Regions from separate parts of the Peribacillus sp. NPDC097675 genome, predicted to be linked through region 1. Evidence: riboswitches for the same ligand, from Rfam matches in the RefSeq annotation. Region 1 holds a riboswitch; the other holds the start of a gene.
The links. Region 1 has a riboswitch for lysine ahead of ACQKL5_RS00570 (aspartate kinase). Riboswitches for the same ligand answer to the same signal wherever they lie in the genome.

Region 2: linked by a shared signal. The riboswitch ahead of ACQKL5_RS12195 (amino acid permease) and the one ahead of ACQKL5_RS00570 (aspartate kinase) in region 1 are both predicted to bind lysine.

What each region holds. Positions count from the first base shown of each region.
Region 1 covers NZ_JBNNSK010000001.1:112,281-129,411, reverse strand. Annotated here, with positions in the region: gene ACQKL5_RS00605 (YslB family protein) at 1-29, shown strand, start outside; gene ACQKL5_RS00600 (ABC transporter ATP-binding protein) at 320-1,273, opposite strand; gene ACQKL5_RS00595 (ABC transporter ATP-binding protein) at 1,273-2,316, opposite strand; gene opp3C (oligopeptide ABC transporter permease) at 2,333-3,361, opposite strand; gene opp3b (oligopeptide ABC transporter permease) at 3,361-4,290, opposite strand; gene ACQKL5_RS00580 (peptide ABC transporter substrate-binding protein) at 4,397-6,073, opposite strand; gene ACQKL5_RS00575 (DUF3899 domain-containing protein) at 6,371-6,724, shown strand; gene ACQKL5_RS00570 (aspartate kinase) at 6,817-8,049, opposite strand; lysine riboswitch at 8,139-8,316, opposite strand; gene uvrC (excinuclease ABC subunit UvrC) at 8,377-10,149, opposite strand; gene trxA (thioredoxin) at 10,249-10,563, opposite strand; gene ACQKL5_RS00555 (electron transfer flavoprotein subunit alpha/FixB family protein) at 10,769-11,746, opposite strand; gene ACQKL5_RS00550 (electron transfer flavoprotein subunit beta/FixA family protein) at 11,818-12,591, opposite strand; gene ACQKL5_RS00545 (enoyl-CoA hydratase) at 12,735-13,508, opposite strand; gene ACQKL5_RS00540 (TetR/AcrR family transcriptional regulator) at 13,626-14,213, opposite strand; gene ACQKL5_RS00535 (AMP-binding protein) at 14,399-16,096, opposite strand; gene ACQKL5_RS00530 (response regulator transcription factor) at 16,358-17,113, opposite strand; gene ACQKL5_RS00525 (sensor histidine kinase) at 17,100-17,131, opposite strand, start outside.
Region 2 covers NZ_JBNNSK010000007.1:164,299-169,279, reverse strand. Annotated here, with positions in the region: gene ACQKL5_RS12195 (amino acid permease) at 1-1,329, opposite strand, end outside; lysine riboswitch at 1,426-1,608, opposite strand; gene ACQKL5_RS12190 (LacI family DNA-binding transcriptional regulator) at 1,836-2,798, opposite strand; gene ACQKL5_RS12185 (hypothetical protein) at 3,048-3,347, opposite strand; gene ACQKL5_RS12180 (helix-turn-helix transcriptional regulator) at 3,347-3,547, opposite strand; gene ACQKL5_RS12175 (hypothetical protein) at 3,850-4,080, opposite strand; gene rodA (rod shape-determining protein RodA) at 4,194-4,981, shown strand, end outside.

The DNA of each region.
Region 1 (17,131 bases):
TCCGTTGGGATCCAAAAGATTCTATTTAAGCATGAACCCCTTCAAAAAAAAGGATGCCTAGGTTAGGCCGACTTGTTTTGAAGGGGCTTTTTTCTGTAATGATTCCACGTATTTCTTCCACCTCAAAGCGCTGCACCCTTAACTCCACTAACACGAAACAGCATATATCCTACACAAGAAAGAAATTGATGATGTAGACTACAATATAATAAGAAGAAACTAATCCTTTTTCTAAAATAGATAGTTGTAGACTTCAAAAAAATAAGTCCAATAATCTAAGCCCCATTCATTTAGGACTTAAAATATTGGACTTCCTTTTTCATGACCGAAAATCATTTACTACATTACCTTGGAATTGATGAAATTCGCGTTCAGAACACAAAACGAAGTGGCCTGGCTTTACCTCACGCATTTTCACTTCTTCATCTGCCTTATAAGCATGTGTAGCGGGGTTATAGGCTTTCCTTTGCCTTGTACGCTCCATTTCTGGATCCGGAAGCGGAATTGCAGATAACAGGGATTGTGTGTACGGATGTATCGGGTTGTTATAGAGCTCTTCACTAGGTGCAAGCTCCACTAACTTACCGAAGTACATAACGCCGATTCTATCACTGATGTATTTGACCATCGATAGATCGTGGGCAATGAACAAGTATGTTAGATTTTTTTCTTTTTGAAGTTTTTTCAATAGATTTACGACCTGTGCCTGAATGGATACATCCAACGCGGAAATCGGTTCATCTGCGATAATGAATTCCGGTTCAACAGCCAGGGCTCGCGCAATCCCGATACGTTGACGCTGTCCTCCAGAGAATTCATGTGGATACCGATTTGCATGTTCACGATTTAATCCAACCGTTTCAAGTAAATGATAGACCCGTTCTAAACGCTCTTTTTTTGTATTGGATAAACCATGGTTATCGATTCCCTCTGCGATTATATCGACAACCTTCATTTTAGGATTTAGCGAAGCATATGGGTCTTGAAAGATCATTTGCATTTTTCTGTTCATATCTTTCAGTTCTTTCTTGGATTTCTTTCCATGGACACTTTCCCCTTTGAAAAGGACCTCACCATCTGTTGCGTCATACAAGCGGATGATTGTCCGACCGGTTGTCGATTTGCCGCAACCCGATTCCCCAACAAATCCAAGCGTTTCCCCTTGATAAATATCAAAAGAAATATCATCGATTGCTTTTACCATATTAGGCTTGCCATTATTGAAGTATTGTTTTAAATGTTTGACTTCCACTAATTTTTCACGTTGTTCCATTATTTAGCTACCCCCTGAACGAATTGCTTCATGCGTTTTTGAACAGCTAGAGGTGGTGTCACCTCAGGCGCATCCGGATGTAAAAGCCAAGTTGCTGCATAATGCGTATCGGATATTTTGTAAACAGGTGGCTGTTGTTCTAAATCAATTTGCATTGCATACTCATTCCTTGGAGCAAAGGCATCACCTTTTGGTGGATTCAACAGATTGGGTGGTGTGCCAGGAATCGTATACAACTCTTGTTCCCCGGTATCGTCTAGGCTTGGCATCGAACTGATGAGTCCCCATGTGTATGGATGCTGCGGATTATAAAAAATTTCATCCGCCGTACCTATTTCAACGATTTTCCCTGCATACATCACCGCTACTCGATCCGCTATGTTCGCAACTACACCCAAATCATGAGTGATAAAGATAATTGATGTCTCTATTTTCTTTTGTAAATCCTTCATCAATTCAAGGATTTGAGCTTGAATGGTCACATCCAAAGCAGTCGTAGGCTCATCCGCAATCAAGACTTTTGGGTTACATGCTAAAGCGATGGCGATGACGACACGTTGTCTCATTCCCCCAGAAAATTGGTGAGGATATTGTTCGAAGCGTTGCTCTGGATTTGGAATACCCACAAGCTTCAATAATTCAATCGCACGTTCCTTTGCAGCCGATTTACTGACATGTTGATGCTTTAAAATGGGCTCCATGATTTGCTTGCCCACTTTGATTGTAGGATTTAACGATGTCATCGGATCTTGGAAAATCATCGAGATGTCTTTTCCTCGGACCTTTTGCATGTCTTTATTAGACAGCTTGGCCAAGTCTTTTCCTTCAAAAAGAATTTCACCACTTTTGATTTCTGAATTGTTTGGTGGCAGCAGTCTCATGATAGATTTGGATGTCACCGACTTACCAGATCCAGATTCTCCTACAATCGCCAGGGTTTCCCCCTTTTTCAATTCAAAGTTCACACCACGGATCGCCTGGACTTCACCAGAAAAGGTATGAAACGATACATGTAAATCTTTTACTTCCAATAGGTTTTTCATTTCATTTCCTCCCCTATTAATCTCGCATTTTTGGATCTAATGCATCACGAAGTCCATCGGCAATCATATTAAAGCAAACCATGATAAGGCTGATGAAAAATGCTGGGAATAACATCAGATGTGGATATAGTCTAAGCGTTTTGAAACCATCGTTGATTAGCGTCCCAAGTGATGCTAGTGGGGATTGCAGACCCAATCCAATGAAACTTAAGAAAGCTTCGAAGAAAATCGCACTTGGTATGGTAAACATCGTATTGATGATAATGACGCTTGCTAAGTTTGGTAGCAAATGTTTTAAAATGATTTTTAAATTTGAGCTTCCTAGTGTCCTGGAAGCCAAGACAAATTCTTGTTCTTTTAACTTCATGACCTGAGCTCGGACGACACGGGACATACTAGTCCAGCTTGTAATGGCCAAAGCGATGGTAATGGACAAGATACCTGGTTCGAAAACAAGGATCATTAAGATGACCACTACGAGGTTAGGTACGCCTGAAACGACTTCAACAATACGTTGCATGACATTATCAAGTTTCCCGCCAAAATAACCAGAAATAGCTCCATACGCCACACCGATGACCATATCGAGTAAAGCAGCTAAAAAGGCAATATATAAAGATATTTGGATTCCTTTGGCCACTCGGGTAAGGACATCCCGACCAAGTCCATCCGTTCCAAACCAATAATGCTCTTCAATCTTTTTCTGTTCGTAAACATCCACTACAGTACCATTTGCTAATGTCTTTGTACCATCAAATGGAAGCCAGCTTACGTTTTCCAAGACAGGAATCTTAGATGGAAGATTTGTACGTTGTAAATTTTGTTCATCCAATCCATGTCCACTAAAAAGAGGTGCTACCCAAGCAAAAATAAAAACTAAAGCAATCAATACCATACTTACAAGGGCTGCTTTATTTTTACGAATTCGCATCCAGGAATCCTGCCAGAAACTGATACTCGGCTTATTGATTGCTTCACTTATCGTGGCGTCCATAATGGCCGGTGCAAATTGACTTTTAGACATTCTCATTTCTTTGTTTGCCATTATTTTTTCCCTCCCGCTAACCTAATACGTGGATCGATTATACCGTAGAGAATGTCGACCAATAAAACGATAACGATAAATAAGAATGAAAAGAGTAATGTCGTACCCATGATTACCGAGTAATCATTCACCGTTATTGATTTAACGAATTGTTCCCCAATCCCTGGTATTCCGAATATTTGTTCAATGACAAGCGAACCAGTCATGAGTGATACCGTTAGTGGCCCTAGTACAGTTATGACCGGTATCAAGGCATTTCGCAAGCCATGTTTGAAAGCCACTTCAAAATTACTCGCCCCTTTTGCCTTGGCAAGGGTGATATAATCCGAACCGAGGACATCAATCATTTCAGTCCTCATGAAACGGGCAGATGTGGCTATCGGGAACATCGCTAATGCAATCGTTGGCATAATGCTGTACTCCCAACCTTTCCAGAACATAACCGGTAACCAACCCAATTTCACTCCGATGTAATATTGCAGCAAGCCGGCGAATACGAAGCTTGGTATCGATTTACCCAAGACCGCAATGAGTGTTGTTCCATAATCAGCCCATGTATTTTGTTTGAGGGCCCCAATTACACCCAAGAAAATCCCAAAAACCGTTCCAAAAAACATTGCTTGGAATCCTAATACCAAGGAAGGCTGGATCCGTTCTCCTAGCAATTGTGTGACGGGTGTATTGTTGAATTGAAACGAAACCCCCAGATCACCCTTGATTAGGTTCAACATGTATTTCCCGTATTGAACGGGTACAGGCTCGTTTAATCCATACTTGTCCTCCATGATTTGAAATTGAGCTTCCGACAACTTACTTGCATTTGCAAAAGGAGAACCCGGGATCATCTTCATTAGAAAGAACGTCAAGCTTGCTATGATAAATAAAGTAATTAACATATATATGATCCGTTGCGTTAGATATCTGGCCATCGTACACCTCACAAAATATAAAATTCTCTCTTTTTCGACAATAGTTTTATAGTGAAAAGAGAGTATATACTAGTGATATACTCTCTTTTCTAGCTTTAAAATTTGCTTATTCTACTACTGTTACACCTTTGTAGTAATAATGTGGTCCTAAATCACTCTTAACAATTCCTTTGACTTTAGGATTCACAAGGATGTTTTCTACTCGTTGATAAATTGGCGCAATTCCGAAATCTTCCGTCAAGAAGAGCTTTTCAGCATCTTGCATAGCCTTCGCATATGCAGCCGGATCGTCCGTCAATTCTGTTGTAGCTTTATTGATCAGTTCATCGTATTTAGGGTTTGAATAATTCATTTCGTTATTTGTTCCACCTGTTAACCAAAGATCAGTAAACGAAATGGCATCTTTATAATCTGGTCCCCAACCTGATACAACCAAATCAAAATCACCTTTTTTCGTACGATCTAATCTAATTGAGAATGGAACGCTTTCGACTTTGATTGTTAAACCCGGAAGGTTTTTCTCTAATTGGTTTTTCATATATTCAGCGATTTTTTTGGCAGAATCAGTTTCATCACCCATATAGCTGAAAGTAAGTTCTTTAACGCCCAATTCTTTTAAGCCTTTTTCCCAAGCCGCTTTTGCTTCTTTTGCGTTAAATGTAATTAGATCTCCATTTTCTTCGCGGAAGTCTTTTCCATCATAGCTTACGAAATCTTTTGGTACAAAGTAATTTGCAGCAACTGAACCATCACCTAGGACGCTTGATGCAAGGTCATCTTTATTGAAAGCTTTTGCAAGTGCTTCACGGATGTTGACATTCGCAAGCGCCTTATTTTTCTCATTCATCTTCATCCAGAAGACTGTTGGTGCCAAATTAGTTTGTAAACGCTCGTCCCCTTCATATTGTGGGACAAGATCAGATGTTAGTAAGTCCGTGATGTCTGCTTCTCCAGCTTCAAATGCATTTACTTGTGCATTGTTGTCTTTTGAAACATTGACCGTGATTTTTTCTAACTTAACAGAATCCGCATCGCGGTAATTCGTGTTCTTTTGTAGTTCCCACTCTGTCGCAGTTGGACCTTTCCAAGAAGTCATGACAAAGGGACCGTTGTACAATAGCGTGTCTGCACTTGTAGCATATTTGTCGCCTTGTTCTTTAACGAACTTTTCATTTTGCGGGAAGAATGTTGCAAAAGATAAGTATTCTTTCCAGTAAGCAAGTGGTTTTTCAAACGTAATTGCTAGTGTTTTGTCGTCAACCGCTTGCACACCAAGGCTGTCTAAATCATATGATTTTTTCTTAGCAGCCGCGTTTGTGATTTCTGATGCACCTGCAATTTTTCCATTCATCATGTAAGGACCATATTCAGAAGCCACTTCTGGGTCCATTGCACGTTTAAAGGCAAAAACAAAATCGTTTGCTGTAACGGGATCACCGTTCGACCATTTTGAATCTATCAATTTAAACGTATACGTTTTACCATCTTTACTTACTTCCGGTTCTCCATCAACAAGAGCAGGTACTGTCTCTCCATCTTTATCAATGGTATATAAACCTTCGTTCACGTTATTTAAATAGTTAAATCCTACTGTATCCGTTGTTTTCACTGAATCCATGACCGGGATTTCTGATTTACTCATAATACTAATTTCTTGTTTATCAGCCAATTTTTTTCCAGTTGACTTTTTCTCAGAATTATCTGAATTACCGCCGCATGCTGCTAGCATGACGCTTAGAACCAGCATTAGACCGGCTAAGATTGCCAATTTTGAATTTTTCATTTTGCATTGACCCCTCTTTCTATATTTTAAAAACATATTTTAATTATACTGATTTTTTCGATTTTGTATATAACTTAGAATAATAAATTATTTTAAAAAAATTCATATACTATAAAAATAGTGAATATTCTAGGTTTTTATTACTTTAAGTAGTTAAAGTGTAATTATTTATAATATTTTAATTTTTCAGAATACTATTAAGTTATTGAACATCTCTCTTCAAACTATTTCAAAAAATCTTTTTGTTTATTCATGTTTTTGATATACTTACAAAAAGAAGAACTAGAGGTAAACTTAATGAAAAAAATACTTATAGGTACGTTTTCTGGGATCGCATTATCCATCGTGCTATCCTTCATGTTCCACCAGGGTTTAACTCTTTTGAATTTCATTAATATGACTTTTTACATAGGTGGAGGGTTGATTCTTTTATCACTAGTCACTTTTGTCGTTCAACGTGGATTTTTTGATGTGGTTTTTTATAGTTTCCGTAGGTTATTCCAAATACAAAACCAGCATTTAGGAGAGGAAAAAGAAGACATCCCCAAACTTTCCGATGTTGTATCCCTACCGTCTTCCTTCTCCCTGCTCATCGGTCTTATTATGATGGCCATCATGTTGATTTCTCTTGGTGTCTATTATTTTCTATAACCCTTCTCTTTCGTTATACCTATCGGCACCTAAAAAGGGCTACCTTTTTAGGTGCCCTTTTGCATTTTATAAGCCATTCCCTCCAAGATCAATCAGGCAAGCACTTTGGCATGTTGGCCAAGCTTAAATGCCTCATGAAGGGCCTCGACCGCTTTTACCATTTCCTTTTCATTTACGACGGTCGAAACTTTGATTTCAGAAGTGCTGACCATTTTCACTTGGATGCCTGTATTGGCCATTACTTCAAACATCTCTGCCGCTACTCCGGGATTAGTAACCATTCCTGAACCGACAATGGATACTTTGGCCAACTCGCCTTCCGTTTCTACACAATCAAATTTCAGATGACTTTTATTGTTTTCAAGAACACGCAAAGCTGCTTTTGTGTCTTCACTCTTAATAGAGAAAGAAAGATTGGTTGTATCCTCTGCTGTCATGCTTTGGATAATGATATCTACATTTATGTGGTTTTTCGCAAGTGTCGTGAAAATGGTTGATAACACGCTAAGTGAATGAGGCAAACCATTTACTGTAACTCTTGTAATACTATCCTCAAAGGCAATGCCACGTACAATTAAATTTTCTTCCATAGTTGCTTCCTCCTCAATGATGGTGCCAGATTCTTTTTCTAAGCTTGAACGGACTTCAAGCGGGATTTGATAGTTTTTCGCATATTCAACAGCTCTCGGATGCAGGACCCCTGCTCCCAGATGGGCAAGCTCAAGCATTTCATCATAGGAAATGGAATGTAACTTCCTAGCGTTTTGTATGTAGCGTGGATCTGTTGTGAAAACACCTGTAACATCGGTATAAATATCACATCGTTTTGCGTTAAGGGCTGCAGCTATTGCCACCGCAGTAGTGTCAGAACCGCCCCGACCCAATGTCGTGATTTCCCCTTGTTCATCCATTCCCTGAAATCCAGCGACAATGACAATTTTATTCTTTTTTAGCTGAGCTTGAATTCTAGAAGCATCGATGTCTAATATCCGGGCATTTCCGTGAACCGATTCTGTCTGCATCCCCGCCTGCCATCCAGTGAAAGAGATTGCTTCATGTCCCTTTTGTATCAATGCCATCGTTAACAGGGAAATCGTAACCTGTTCTCCAGTCGTCAATAGCATATCCATTTCCCTCTTACTTGGAGAGCTACAAATGTCTTTCGCCATTGAAACCAATTCATCCGTCGTTTTACCCATAGCTGAAACAACGACAACGACATCATTCCCTTTTTCTGCTTCCTCGATTACACGGTTTGCAACATTCTTAATTTTCTCGACGCTTCCGACAGAAGTTCCGCCAAATTTTTGTACGATCAGTGCCATTCATATGCATCCTCTCTATCTTTTTTAGGCAATAAAAAAAGCAATGAGAAATATCTCATTGCTGTGGTTACATATCCGCGCAGTAATCACAGTGAGATAGCTCTCCAGGGTATCAACCCTGACAATCTGCCACCTATTAAATGGTCAGACCAGAAAAACAAGGTATGAGTCTTGTCTTCCTTCGGCGTTATTCCCTTTCAAAACCCTTCATCGAAGCTCATACTTCTCTAGGTTTTTACTAATGAATTCCGCACCTCTATCAGCACTCTAAATTGTCATGTTAAAAATTCCTTTATATCATATCATAGGAAAAAGTCGCTAGCAAGGTTATTCTTGTAATTTTCTAAAGATTCCTTCTGCTACATTTTTGGGCATTCCAGCCTCCGTGATTTGCTCGATTGAGGCTTCTTTCATTTTTTTCAATGACCCGAAATGCCTGAGGAGTTGCTTTCTTCTCTTTTCACCCACTCCTGGAATATCGTCAAGCAGCGAGTGAATGGCATTTTTCCCCCGAAGCTGGCGATGGAAGGTTATCGCGAATCGATGCACTTCATCTTGAATTCTTTGTAGCAGGTAAAACTCCTGACTTCGCGAATCAAGTGGAACCAGTTCGAGAGGGTTGCCAATCATCAATTGGGAGGTTCGGTGCTTTTCATCCTTTATGAGACCGGAAAGTGGTATATCCAGACCAAGCTCATTTTCCAAGATATCCCGGACAGCTTCCACATGTCCCTTCCCTCCATCAATAATGATTAAATCTGGAAGGGGTAAACCTTCTTTCAAAACGCGTGAATATCTTCTGCGGACGACTTCACGCATCGATTCGTAGTCATCAGGTCCTTTCACCGTTTTAATTTTGTACTTGCGATACTCCCGTTTTTCTGGTTTTCCATCAATAAAGACGACCAATGCAGATACCGGATCGCTTCCTTGAATATTGGAATTATCAAAAGCCTCGATTCGATGCGGAGTGAAGATGCCTAATTTATCACCTAGATTTTCCACCGCTTTAATGGTTCTTTCTTCATCCCGTTCAATTAATGAAAACTTCTCTTGAAGTGCAATAGAGGCGTTTTTATTAGCAAGTTGAAGCATTTCTTTTTTAGGGCCCCGTTTCGGATGTAGTGTTTTTACACCCAGCAACCCCTCTGCCAATTCCGCATCTACAGACTCTGGCAATAATATTTCTTTCGGTTTAAAGTGATTGGTCTTTTCATAAAATTGTCCCAGAAACGTAAGAAGCTCCTGTTCCGGTTCATCATAGACTGGAAACAGAGAAACATCCCTTTCAATCAGCTTTCCTTGACGCACAAAAAATACTTGGACGCACATCCATCCTTTATCATAAGAAAAACCAAATACATCCCGGTCAATGAAATCGGTCGTCATCATTTTCTGTTTTTCCATCGTGATTTCGATGTGAGCGATTTTGTCCCGATATTCCTTTGCTCGTTCAAAATCGAGCATTTCAGAAGCTTCAAGCATTTTTTCCGTCAGTTCCCTTTTAATCTCGGTATGCCCGCCATTTAAAAATCGGTTAATATCATCGACGATTTGCTTATATTCCTGATCCTCTACATCATACACACAAGGGGCCAAACACTGGCCAAGGTGGTAATAAAGGCAGACACGGTCTGGGAGTGTGTTACATTTTCTCAAAGGATAAATGCGGTCGAGAAGTTTTTTCGTTTCATTGGCTGCAAAAGCATTGGGATATGGACCAAAATATTTCCCTTTGTCTTTTTTGACCTTTCTGGTAATGATTAAACGCGGATGTTTTTCTGCTGTCAACTTGATGAATGGGTAGGTCTTGTCATCCTTCAGCATGACATTATATTTTGGATCATGTTTTTTGATTAAATTCAATTCTAAAATGAGCGCCTCAATATTAGACGAGGTAACAATATACTCGAAATCCTCAATTTCATTTACGAGCCTGAATGTTTTCCCATCATGTGAACCCGTAAAATAAGAGCGGACGCGATTTTTCAATACTTTCGCCTTGCCTACATATATGATTGTTCCCTGACGATCCTTCATTAAGTAACAACCAGGCTGATCAGGGAGAAGGGCAAGTTTATTCTTTATCCGTTGATTCATGCGTTCAGCCTCCTGTTCTCCCATTTTACAATTAATTATATATCAAGATACAAAAAAAAGCTTCAAGTCCATAGACTTGAAGCTCTTTCTCCATTCGAATTAAGCGTGTTTAGCAAGAAGATCAGCAAGAGCTTCCTTCGGTTGGAATCCAACCACTTTATCCACAACTTCACCGTCTTTAAGAACGATTAAAGTAGGGATACTCATAACGCCGAATTTGCCAGCTGTTTCTTGGTTTTCGTCAACGTCTACTTTCACGATTTTCGCTTTGTCGCCCATTTCTTCATCCAACTCGTGAAGAACAGGAGCGATCATTTTGCACGGTCCGCACCATGGAGCCCAAAAGTCTACAAGAACGACACCTTCGTTAGTATCTGCTGAGAATGTTTGATCAGTTGCATTTACGATAGCCATATATTATTTCCTCCTAAAATGTACTCAAATAACTATAGTTAGTATAACATTGGAACAGGAAATGATGCTATTATTTTGCTTCAATGGTAGCATGTCCATAATTAGAGAAAAAATACTGATATCTAACTAACAGAACAGTACAAAAAGAAAGGCATTTGCCAGTTACCTGACAAACACCTATCTTATATATTTCTGGATACAATACTTAAGCGTTTACTTTTAACTTCTTGAATTCTTCCGTCAGCATTGGAATAACTTCAAATAAGTCGCCTACAATACCATAATCAGCTACGTTGAAAATGTTTGCTTCTGGATCTTTATTGATTGCTACGATGATTTTAGAGTTGGACATACCAGCTAAATGCTGGATAGCTCCAGAGATTCCGCAGGCAATATAAAGGTCAGGTGTAACGACTTTACCCGTTTGTCCAATTTGCAAAGAGTAATCGCAATAATCAGCGTCACACGCACCACGAGATGCACCGACTGCTCCGCCAAGAACTTGTGCAAGTTCTTTTAACGGTTCGAATCCATCTTCACTTTTCACACCACGTCCACCAGCAATGACTACTTTCGCTTCTGAAAGGTCGACCCCTTCACTTGCCTTTCTTACTACATCTTTAATGATTGTGCGTAAGTCTTTAATATCCACGCTTAATGTAGACACATCTCCAGAACGGGACTCATCCTTCGAAAGAGGCTCAATGTTATTCGGACGTATAGTCGCAAATACAATGCCGTCTGTAACGATTTTCTTTTCAAAGGCTTTTCCAGAGTATATCGGGCGAGTGAAGACGATATTTCCGCCTTCTTCCTCAATGGAAGTTACATCGGAAATCAAACCTGATTCCAGCTTACCAGCTAATTTGGGAGCCAAGTCTTTCCCTAACGCCGTATGACCGAAGAAAATGCCTTCTGGTTTTTCTTGCTCGATAATAGCCAGTAAACTTTGAGCATAACCATCTGATGTATATTGTTTTAATTGATCATGTTCAACCACTACAACACGGTCTGCACCATACTGAATCAATTCACTTCCTAAAGATTGAACACTGTCACCTACTAAAACACCTACGATTTCTCCACCATCTGCAGCAAGTTTCGCCGCTCCGATAGCTTCGAACGATACATTTCTTAGAGAACCATCGCGCACTTCGCCCAATACAAGAAACTTTCTAGCCATTTTTAAAAACCTCCTGTGCTCTATTTTATCTTTTTGTTGTGTATTGTTTATTTTCAATTAAGGGTATTCTATTAGATTACTTTTGCTTCACTGCGTAATAATTGAACAAGTTCGCTAACTTGGTTCGGGATTTCGCCAGTTAAAACTTTACCAGCTTCCTTTTTGGCCGGAAGGAAGATTTCAATTGTTTTTGTTTTTGCCTCGACATCGTCCTCTTCCAAATCCAAATCATCCAATTCCAACTCTTCAAGCGGTTTTTTCTTTGCTTTCATGATCCCTGGTAAAGACGGATAACGAGGTTCATTCAGCCCTTGTTGCGCCGTCACTAGCAACGGAAGCGTAGCTTCGATTGTTTCGGAATCTCCTTCCACATCACGGATAACGCTTACATTTCCATTAGCGATGTTAAGTTTTGTAATAGTTGTGATGTAAGGAATATCCAATATTTCAGCCACACGTGGACCTACTTGCCCTGATCCGCCATCAATGGCTACGTTTCCTGCAATGATTAGGTCAGCTTCTTTATCTTTTAAGTATTCTCCGATAATTTTGGCAGTCGTAAATTGATCGCCATTTTCTATGTCGTCTTCAATATTTATCAAAACGGCTTTGTCAGCACCCATAGCAAGCGCTGTGCGTAATTGTTTTTCTGAATCTTCAGATCCGACGGAAATAACCGTAACTTCTCCACCTTGGGCGTCACGTACTTGGATTGCTTCTTCTACGGCATACTCATCGTATGGATTGATGATGAACTCTGCTCCATCCTCATTGATTTTTCCGTTAGAAAGCGTAATTTTTTCTTCTGTATCAAATGTTCTTTTCAGTAGCACATAAATGTTCACGATAATACCTCCCGAATAATTTGAGTTTTGAAGATTATGAATTTTAGGCATACTATTTAGTTATTCTCTAGGACTCTTCAAAATCCTGCTTGTTATTTAAATATTAGTAATATATTTACTTATACTTAAATGTCACTTAAGATTCACTGCCCTTTAAATACCGCTTCCCTTTTTTCAATAAAGGCTGAAATGCCTTCCTTTGCATCAGCGGAGTCAAAAACGTGACCGAATAAAACAGTTTCTCTTTCTACACCTTTATAGAAGGAATCATTCTTCGTATAATTCAATAGTTCAATAGCCGCCTTCAAGGCAAGTGGACTTTTCTTGGCAATTTTAGAAGCCAAATCCTTCGCTTTTGGAAGTAATTCTTCATCCGTGTAAGCATGGTTTGCCAACCCCCACTCCACCGCTTGTGTACCTGTTATCGGCTCACTGGTAAATAGCATTTCTGCGGCTTTTGCCATACCGACATATCTTGGTAGACGTTGCGATCCAGCATATCCAGGAACTAGCCCTAGTTGCAATTCCGGCAACCCTAATTTTGCGCGTTCAGTTACTAACCGAATGTGACAGGCCATAGCTAGTTCTAGCCCTCCGCCAAGGGCTGCTCCATGAATCGCTGCAACAACCGGCTTAGGAAAAGATTCGATTCTTTCAAATACGGATTGACCATTTTGGGCCAGTTTCTCAAAAGCTTTACCGTTTTCCACACTAGTAAATTCTTTGATATCTGCTCCTGCAGAGAAGAATCTACCTTCACCATGAAGCAGTACCACACGAACATCCTCATTGCTTTCGATTTGATCGAAGGCCTGCGCTAATTCACCAATGATTGCTGATGAAAGTGCATTTGCAGGTGCATGATTAATCGTTATAAAAGCAACATGATTTTCAACTGCGAGCTTAAGATATTCCATATCGACCTCTCCCATCATAATCAAACTTTTTTGAAAATTCCTTATGTACCATTTTCTGAAGAAAAAGCCGAAAAGCTAAATGGCTAGAGGATGGTTCTGGCCATCCTCCCGTCAGCACTAACCTTTCGTTCCACAACCACCAAGCAAAAGACGGTGAACCTCAGTTGCGAGATCTGAGAGTGAATATTTTTGTTCATTCATCACCCAAGTTGTCACTGTTTCATCAATGGTTCCAAAAATCATTTGCCTTGCGAGTAAATTATTTAGATCAGGCAGAAATTCACCATTCTCTTTCCCATCGGTAATGATTTGATCAATTAAATTTAAATATCCTCTCAATACTTCATTAATCCTAAGTCGTAATTCTTTATTCGACTGTCTTAATTCCAATTGAGTGACAATTGCTAAGTTCACGTCTTCTGAAAGGATTTGAAAATGTTTTTGAATTAATAGGAAGAGTTTTTCGGAAACTGAAGTCTTACCTTTTAATTCTTCTTCAATTTGTTCTACAAAGTAGCCCATTTTTTCATGAAATAACGATATTAAAATATCCTCTTTATTTTTAAAATACAGATAAATGGTGCCATCTGCCACACCTGCTTGCTTGGCGATTTTGGATACTTGTGCTTGATAATAACCATTTTGGGCAATGACTATTACGGCTGCGTCAATAATTTGATTATACTTTGGTCTGTTGCGTTTCACTGGATGTCCCCTTTCAGAAAATGAATGAACCATCATTCATATTTCTATCATAAAATGATGACTCTCTACTGTCAAGAAGAAAGTCTCTTAGACTGTAACATCCTTCTATATTTTACCTCTCATACCATCAGGTTGTCCAGTTGATCTGTATACGGAGCCCAATTGAAACTAGCTCCGTAAGAATTTTACGCCTGTTTTTTTTCAGTCGGGACTTTTTTCTTTTCTTCATCAATAAGGACTCTACGTAAAATCTTACCAATTACTGTTTTAGGAAGCTCATCTCTAAATTCATAAAGACGCGGTACCTTATAGGATGCTAAGCTCTTTCTCACAAACTGATTCAATTCCTCTTCCGTTACGCTTACACCTTTCTTCAATACAACATAAGCCTTGACCGTTTCACCACGATATGGATCAGGGATTCCTGCCACTACCACTTCCTGGACCGCCTCATGTTCGTAAAGTACCTCTTCCACTTCACGTGGATAAATGTTAAATCCTCCGGCAATGATTGTATCCTTTTTACGTTCGACCACATAAAAGAAACCTCTTTCATCCATATATCCTAAGTCACCCGTAAGAAGCCAGCCGTTTTTAAATGTATTTTCTGTATCCTCCGGACGGTTCCAATACCCTTTCATCACTTGTGGGCCTTTAATCGCTATTTCACCAATTTCATGAGGCGGAAGTTCCTCTCCCGTCTCCAAGGATAGAATGACCGAGTCTGTATCCGGCCAAGGCAAACCAATGCTTCCTTTAACTCGTGGTTGATCCCAAATGAAGTTGGCATGAGTAACTGGTGATGTCTCCGAGAGACCAAAACCTTCAACTAGCTTTCCGCCAGTCACTGTCTCAAATTGCTCCTGAATTTCTAATGGCAGTGGTGCCGATCCGCTTAGGCAAGCTTCGATTGATGAAAGGTCATACTTGGAAACATCAGGATGATTCAAAAGACCGATATACATCGTCGGTGCTCCTGGAAACAGTGTCGGTCTCTGCTTTTGAATGGTTTTCAAGGTGGATTCAACATCAAATTTCGGCATGATAATCATGGTGTTCCCTTCCATAACGGAAAGAACCAGAACAGTCGTCATTCCGTACACATGGAAAAATGGTAGAATGGCCAGAACCCGCTCTTCACCACGTTTACATCTATACAGCCAAGCATTGCACATTGCCGTATTGGCAATTAAGTTCTTATGGGTGAGCATGACGCCTTTAGGGGTACCGGTTGTTCCCCCAGTATATTGCAATAGGGCCAGGTCGTTGTCCACATCAATCGGCTCAGCAACTTCTCCAGATATTTTTTGCTTCATGATTTCAGTGAATAAATGGTGATTCCCCGCATGCTCCACCTTGACCACAATGCCATATTCCTTCTTTTGAATGAAAGGATAGATAAGATTTTTCGGGAAGGGCAAGTAGTCTTTGATAGCGGTTACAATAATATGTTCAATTTCTGTACCTTGGGAAGCAACTGTGACGCGCGGAAATAATATGTCCATCGCCAAGATTATTTTGGCTCCTGAGTCCTTCAATTGTTGGTGCAGTTCACGTTCCGTATAAGTAGGGTTCGTTTGGACGACTACACCACCTGCCATCAATATTCCAAAGAAACTAATGACACCCTGTGGACAGTTGGGAAGCATTACGGCAACGCGTTCTCCCTTTTTAAGGCCGATACTCTTTAAATAGGATGCAAATTTAGTCGAAGATTCATATACTTCTTTGAACGTTAATTCCTTCCCTTGGAAGTGAATGGACACCTTATCTGGAAATTCATCTGCGGCTTCCTTCAATAATGAATATAGCGGTTTGTCATCATAAGATAAAGCAGTCGGTATTTGTTCCGGATATATGGCTTGCCATGGCTTATTGCTCATTTGCCCCCTCCTTCTGAATATTCTCAATACTCTTACTCATTATAATACAGTCGGTATTTTCTTACAATTATTGTATTTGAAAAAGATAAGCATAAAGGAGGATGAACAGGTCTAAAGGTGTGAAAGTACTTGTCCATTTAAATTCGGGGCCATTAACGAAAACTAAAATTTATGTGTTTATAAGAAGGTTGTTACATGACTTGAATACTTCTGCCACGATGAGCCTGGATTCTTTTATTTTATGAAGAAGTCACGAGCACACTACATGACAAAATTATTGAATGAATTGATTCTCTTTTTTCTTCCTAAAAGTGATTGCTGCTGATATTGCGATGGTGTGACCCCTTCGTATTTCTTGAATACCCTTGCAAAGTAATTTGGGTCGGAGAATCCACATTTCTCACTTACTTCCATTACATTTTCCCTGCTAAACAAACATTTTTTTGCTTTTTCAATGCGATGGACAGTAATGTATTGTGTGATTGTGTAGCCAGTTTCTTGTTTAAAAAGCCTGCTAAGATATTGTCCACTGAGAAAGACCAACTTAGATAGAGTTTCTAATTTAATATCCAAATGAAAATTTTTTTCAATATACTCCAGAATCGTTAAAATGTCGTCATGATTACAGACTGTCTCTAATGAGCTTGAAACCGAGCGTTTTACCACAGGTATATATTTTAATAAGGCTTTTTTTATATCATTCGGGTGAGCAGGTTTTAATAAATAATGATTTGTTCCTGATTCAATAATTTCCTGAGTGAAGTTCCCTTCATCATACGCCGTAAGAAAAATGATTTGGCAATCCGGAACATCCTTTTTTATCATATCCGCTGCAACTAAGCCATCCATAATAGGCATTTTAACATCCATAAGAATAACATCCATTTGATTTTGTTTAGCAAGTTCCCAAGCTTCCGCCCCATTTGTGGCCTCGAATAATTGGCTAATGCACATATTTTCTTTTTTAATTATCCTTATAAGGACTTCTCGTTCCAATGGTTCATCATCTACAATCATTACTTTCAAGATAAACAC
Region 2 (4,981 bases), on a different contig from region 1:
ATCGATCCCGTCGGTGCTGAAGGCTTGATAGCCTTGTCCTAGGATAATGAAGAGGCAAAGGACAAGGGCGAGAATCGGTCCGAATGGAAAGATTCTTGATCGGTAAGGCAGGTCATTTATATCAAGTCCTTGCGCCACATAAGCTTTCCGGAAACGATAGTGAGCGATGGCAATTCCGACCCATGTAACGAAACCGGCCATTCCTGAAGCGTTCAGTAACCAAATATAAACGACGCCGTCACCGAAAAAGGAAGCCAAGAAGGCAAGACAGCCGACTAGGGAAGTCACGATAAGGGCATTTACAGGGACGCCTCTTTTATCTAGCTTTCCAAGGAACTTCGGTGCTTTTCCATCACGTGCTAAATCCCATAGCATACGGGTTGAGGCATACATACCTGAGTTCCCAGCTGAAAGGACGGAAGTTAAGATGACAGCGTTCATAACAGCTGCGGCAAAAGCAAGGCCTGCACGTTCAAATACAAGCGTAAATGGACTGACGGCAACATCTTCACTTAACAACCGGGCATCCGTGAATGGAATGACCATTCCGATGACAAAGATTGCAAGGATATAGAAAAGGATAATGCGCCAAAAAACAGATTTGATCGCTCTAGGGATGTTCTTTTCCGGATTTTCACTTTCTCCGGCGGTTACTCCAAGCAATTCCGTTCCCTGGAAGGAAAATCCGGCTGCCATAAAGACTCCCAGAATGGTAAAGAATCCTCCATTAAAAGGCCCATCTCCCATGGTGAAATTAGAAAAGCCAATCGGATCTTTTCCACCCATGATGCCAAAAATGATTAAAAACCCAGTGATTAAGAAAATAATAACAGTGACGATTTTAATCATCGCAAACCAGTATTCAGCTTCGCCAAATCCCTTAACAGACATATAGTTAATGAGAAACATGATGATTAACGCAATAGCACTCCAAATAAACGAAGGAGTATCGGGAAACCAGAATTTCATGATTAGGACCACGGCCGCAAGTTCAGCCGCTATTGTAATGGCCCAGTTATACCAATAATTCCATCCAATCGCAAAACCGAAAGAAGGATCGACGAATTTAGATGCATAGACACGGAATGAACCGGCAACCGGCATATACGCAGCCATTTCGGCAAGACTTGTCATTAAAAAGAAAACCATCATGCCGATTACTGCATAAGCTACCAAGGCTCCCCCGGGACCAGCTGTATGAATGGCACCTCCGCTTGCTAAAAAGAGCCCGGTACCTATTGTTCCACCCAGGGAAATCATCATGAGGTGCCTACCTTTCAGGCTCCTTTTCAGTTCACTGGGGTTTGATTTTTTTTGTGGATTTTCCAATTGATGTTACACTCCTTTTTATGGGAAGGGAACGAAATAAAAAAAACAGCAGTCGAAAAAGATCGACGGCTGTTTATAATAAACCCGTTTAATCCTTCCGAAGATAGCTCCCCACGTTTATAAAAAACGTGACAGTGATGTTCCTTTTCGAAAACATCGCCAGCCTAGAAATACAAGGAATATTTCTAAACTTCGGCAACTTATCCTTTCAAACGGAGTCGTCAACTTTCCTGAATCTCGTCCGTTTTACTTTTATAAGCCGCAGCCTCTAACTCATCGGTAAATGAGGAAGTATTCAATTATTTAAAATGCGAATTCATTGAGATGTCTTATAAATGATAGGCATCGAATGAAATTTGCTATATTAAAATTATAAAATATTCCTCTAGAGAGCGCAATGTTTATTTTTCAAGTATCTTTTTCCCTAATTTGACGCCAATCAAACCCTACTTGATATCTCGGTGGATAATATATATATATAATTAAATATCTGATAATTCCGATTATTAAACGCTTTTTCGTTTAACAAGGCTAAAGCCAAGCTTTACATGTTTGATCAATTCCGGTTCTTCAAAAAGGTCAACTGCCATTCGCCCAATCGATTCAAGGGGAAGGGATATGGTCGTGATGTCCAGCATTTCGCTGATGGTATCGTCATTAAAACCGAGGATAGCAACATCTTCAGGTACCTTCAATCCCGACTTTTGGGCGGTAATAATAAATCCAGCTGCCGTATCATCGTTCGTTATGATGATGGCATCCGGCTTATCTTGCATGGCAACCCAATCCTGAAAGATTTTTTCTCCGTCCTTAATGTAGTAACTGCCTTCAAACAGCCATTCATCTTTACTTGTAAGTTGGTATTTTTTCAAAGAATCTTGATATGCCTTTGTCCGGAGAGAACTATTTCTGCTCTTTTTTCGCCCAAGACTGTATCCTATTCTTTTGTACCCTTTGGTTATCAAGTATTCGAGGGCCGAGGAAAAGGCGGCATAATGGTCGATGCTGATTGAAGAAAATTCAGATGGAGTTGTATCTTCACATAAAATGATTGGACCGTATTCCCGATATTCCAGAAGAACTTTCATTTCTGAAATTCTCGAACAAACGATGATGCCGTCGAGTTGCTTCATTTGTAACATTTTTAATGCTTGAATCTCTTTTTCTCTTTCATATTGTGTTTGAAAGATGACAATATGATACCCAAGAACATTCGCTTGTTTGTTTATTCCATGAATGATCGCCCCGTAATAGGGATGGTTGGTGTATGGTACGATGACGCCAATCAAGTGGGTCTTGCCTTTCGCAAGATGGATGGCATTAATATTTCTCGAATAGTTCAATTCTTCAATGGCCTGGAGTACGCTCTTTCTTTTTTCAACACTTACATATGGATGATTATTCAAGACACGGGATACGGTAGTAATTGAAGCGCCTGCATATTCAGCGATTTTTTTTATATTCGTCATTAGATCACCAATTTTCCTTTTTTACAGTGTAATGTATGAAACCCATTTCAGAGCAATAAGAGGGGGAAAGTGGGAAGAAAATTCCCGATTATAGATCCTTGTTCTGATAAGGGTTTCATCCTTTAAGATTAAGAAAAGTCTTAGGGGGAGGGATGACGATGGTAACGACTCTGCTATGTTTGATCATGCTTTGTGGGATTGAGTTGGGATTCGCCTATCTTGCTGTACAATCACAATCAAAAAAATGATTTAAAGCTTTGCTTGATAATAAAAAACCGAAATTGCCCAGGATCCAAGATGAAGAAGTAACAGTATGCCTAGAATAGGGGCAACAGAGAGTTTTACACCAAATAGTAATAAGAAAAAAAAGATATATATCCCCAAAAGGGTGTAAAACCAGCTGGTTGCCCGTGCTTTAGTTCGGATGAGGGTAAATCGTTCATCCAATCCCCGCCGCTTGGCAGCGGCACGGCGACCTCCCCATAATCCAGCCAGTCCTCCGGTAATTCCAAGGATAATACCTAAAAAAGCCCACCAGTTAAAATCCATTACATATCCTCCTCAAAAAGAAATAGATCCTCAATAGCCAAATCGAACACTTTTGCCAGTTTGTAAGCAAGCTTGATGGATGGGTCGAATCTTCCTGTTTCTATCGAAATGATTGTCTGTCGGGACACGCCTGTAAGTTCGGACAGCTTTTCTTGTGTGAGTTGGTGAGATTTGCGCAATTCCCGTAAGTTATTTTTCAAATTTTTTTCTCCTTTCTTAAAAATGTAAAGCTAACTATACGTAAAGTATAATTTACAAAATCTAAAATGTTAATAATTTCCTGTTAAAAAATTTACATTTTTATCTGATACTGAGATTGACAAGACTTTTACTCTGTTTTTCAAGGATTTCACTTTCTATTTCCTGCAGGAATTGTCTTAGTGAATGATTCTGTCGGGGCAAATTGTTTTCGACCTTGACCATGTCTTGTACGTAGAGGTTGCATATTCTCCATGGAAGGCGATATATATATTGGTGGAGGAAGGGCGGGGCGAAAGGCCGTCTAGGTTGCAGGCTGTTGTTTCACGGTTAACCTTCTATTGATTTTCCTTTTTTTCAAACAGTTAAAGCTAGTCTCTTTTAATTCCTCTTTATCAGGCTGGATGTTCAGTGCGTCGTCCGCTTTCTTGTTCGGTTTAGCTTTCTTTTTTGTACCGAGCAACGGTGTGATGAGGCTTTTGAAACGGAGTAGGACATGGGAGAAACACTTATAGCAAGTTTCACATGATTTCACTCCATGCAGCCTCTAAACTATCCTTCGATATAGTTGTGATTTTCTTTGTTTAAAGTATAATGAGTAAGTGTAATTTAAAGATAGCAGGAACCTTGTTAAAGGGAGAGTTAGTTATGGAAGAACAAAATAAATTTTCATCGCGAATAGATTTTTCTTTGGTCACGATATTACTGTTGTTATGTATTGGTAGTTGTTTGGCGATATATAGTGCCCAGACTACTGGACAATACGAAGAAAACTTCCTAATAAAACAAATTTTTTGGTATGTGGTTGGAGTCGGGATTGTTCTCGGGATCATCACACTGGATTCAGATCAGTTGAAAAAGATTTCCTGGTACGCATTTGGATTTGGATTATTCCTATTATTATTGTTGCTAGTTATGCCAGATTCCATTGCACCTGAACGTAATGGGGCTAAAAGTTGGTTTATCATCCCGGGAATTGGTTCCATACAGCCCTCAGAATTCATGAAGGTTTTTCTTATTTTGGCTTTAGCAAATGTTATTTCAAATCATCACCTTAAAAATACGTTAAAAACGATTCAAACGGATCTCTGGCTCCTTGTTAAAATAGGACTTGTTACAGGAGCACCGTTGCTATTAATCATGCAACAGCCGGATTTGGGTACTTCGCTTGTCTTACTGTCAATTATGATCGGTATGATTTTCATTTCGGGGATATCGTGGAAAATCTTGCTTCCAATTGTAACTGCAGGTCTCGTTATCATTTCCACCGTCATGTATTTCGTACTTTGGCAACCAGAATTGCTTGAAAAAATAGGTGTGAAAACATATCAGTTCGGCCGTATTTACTCTTGGTTGGATCCTTATAACTATGCGAGTTCGGAAGGGTATCATTTGACGAAATCCTTGCTGGCCATAGGGTCAGGGCAGACCACGGG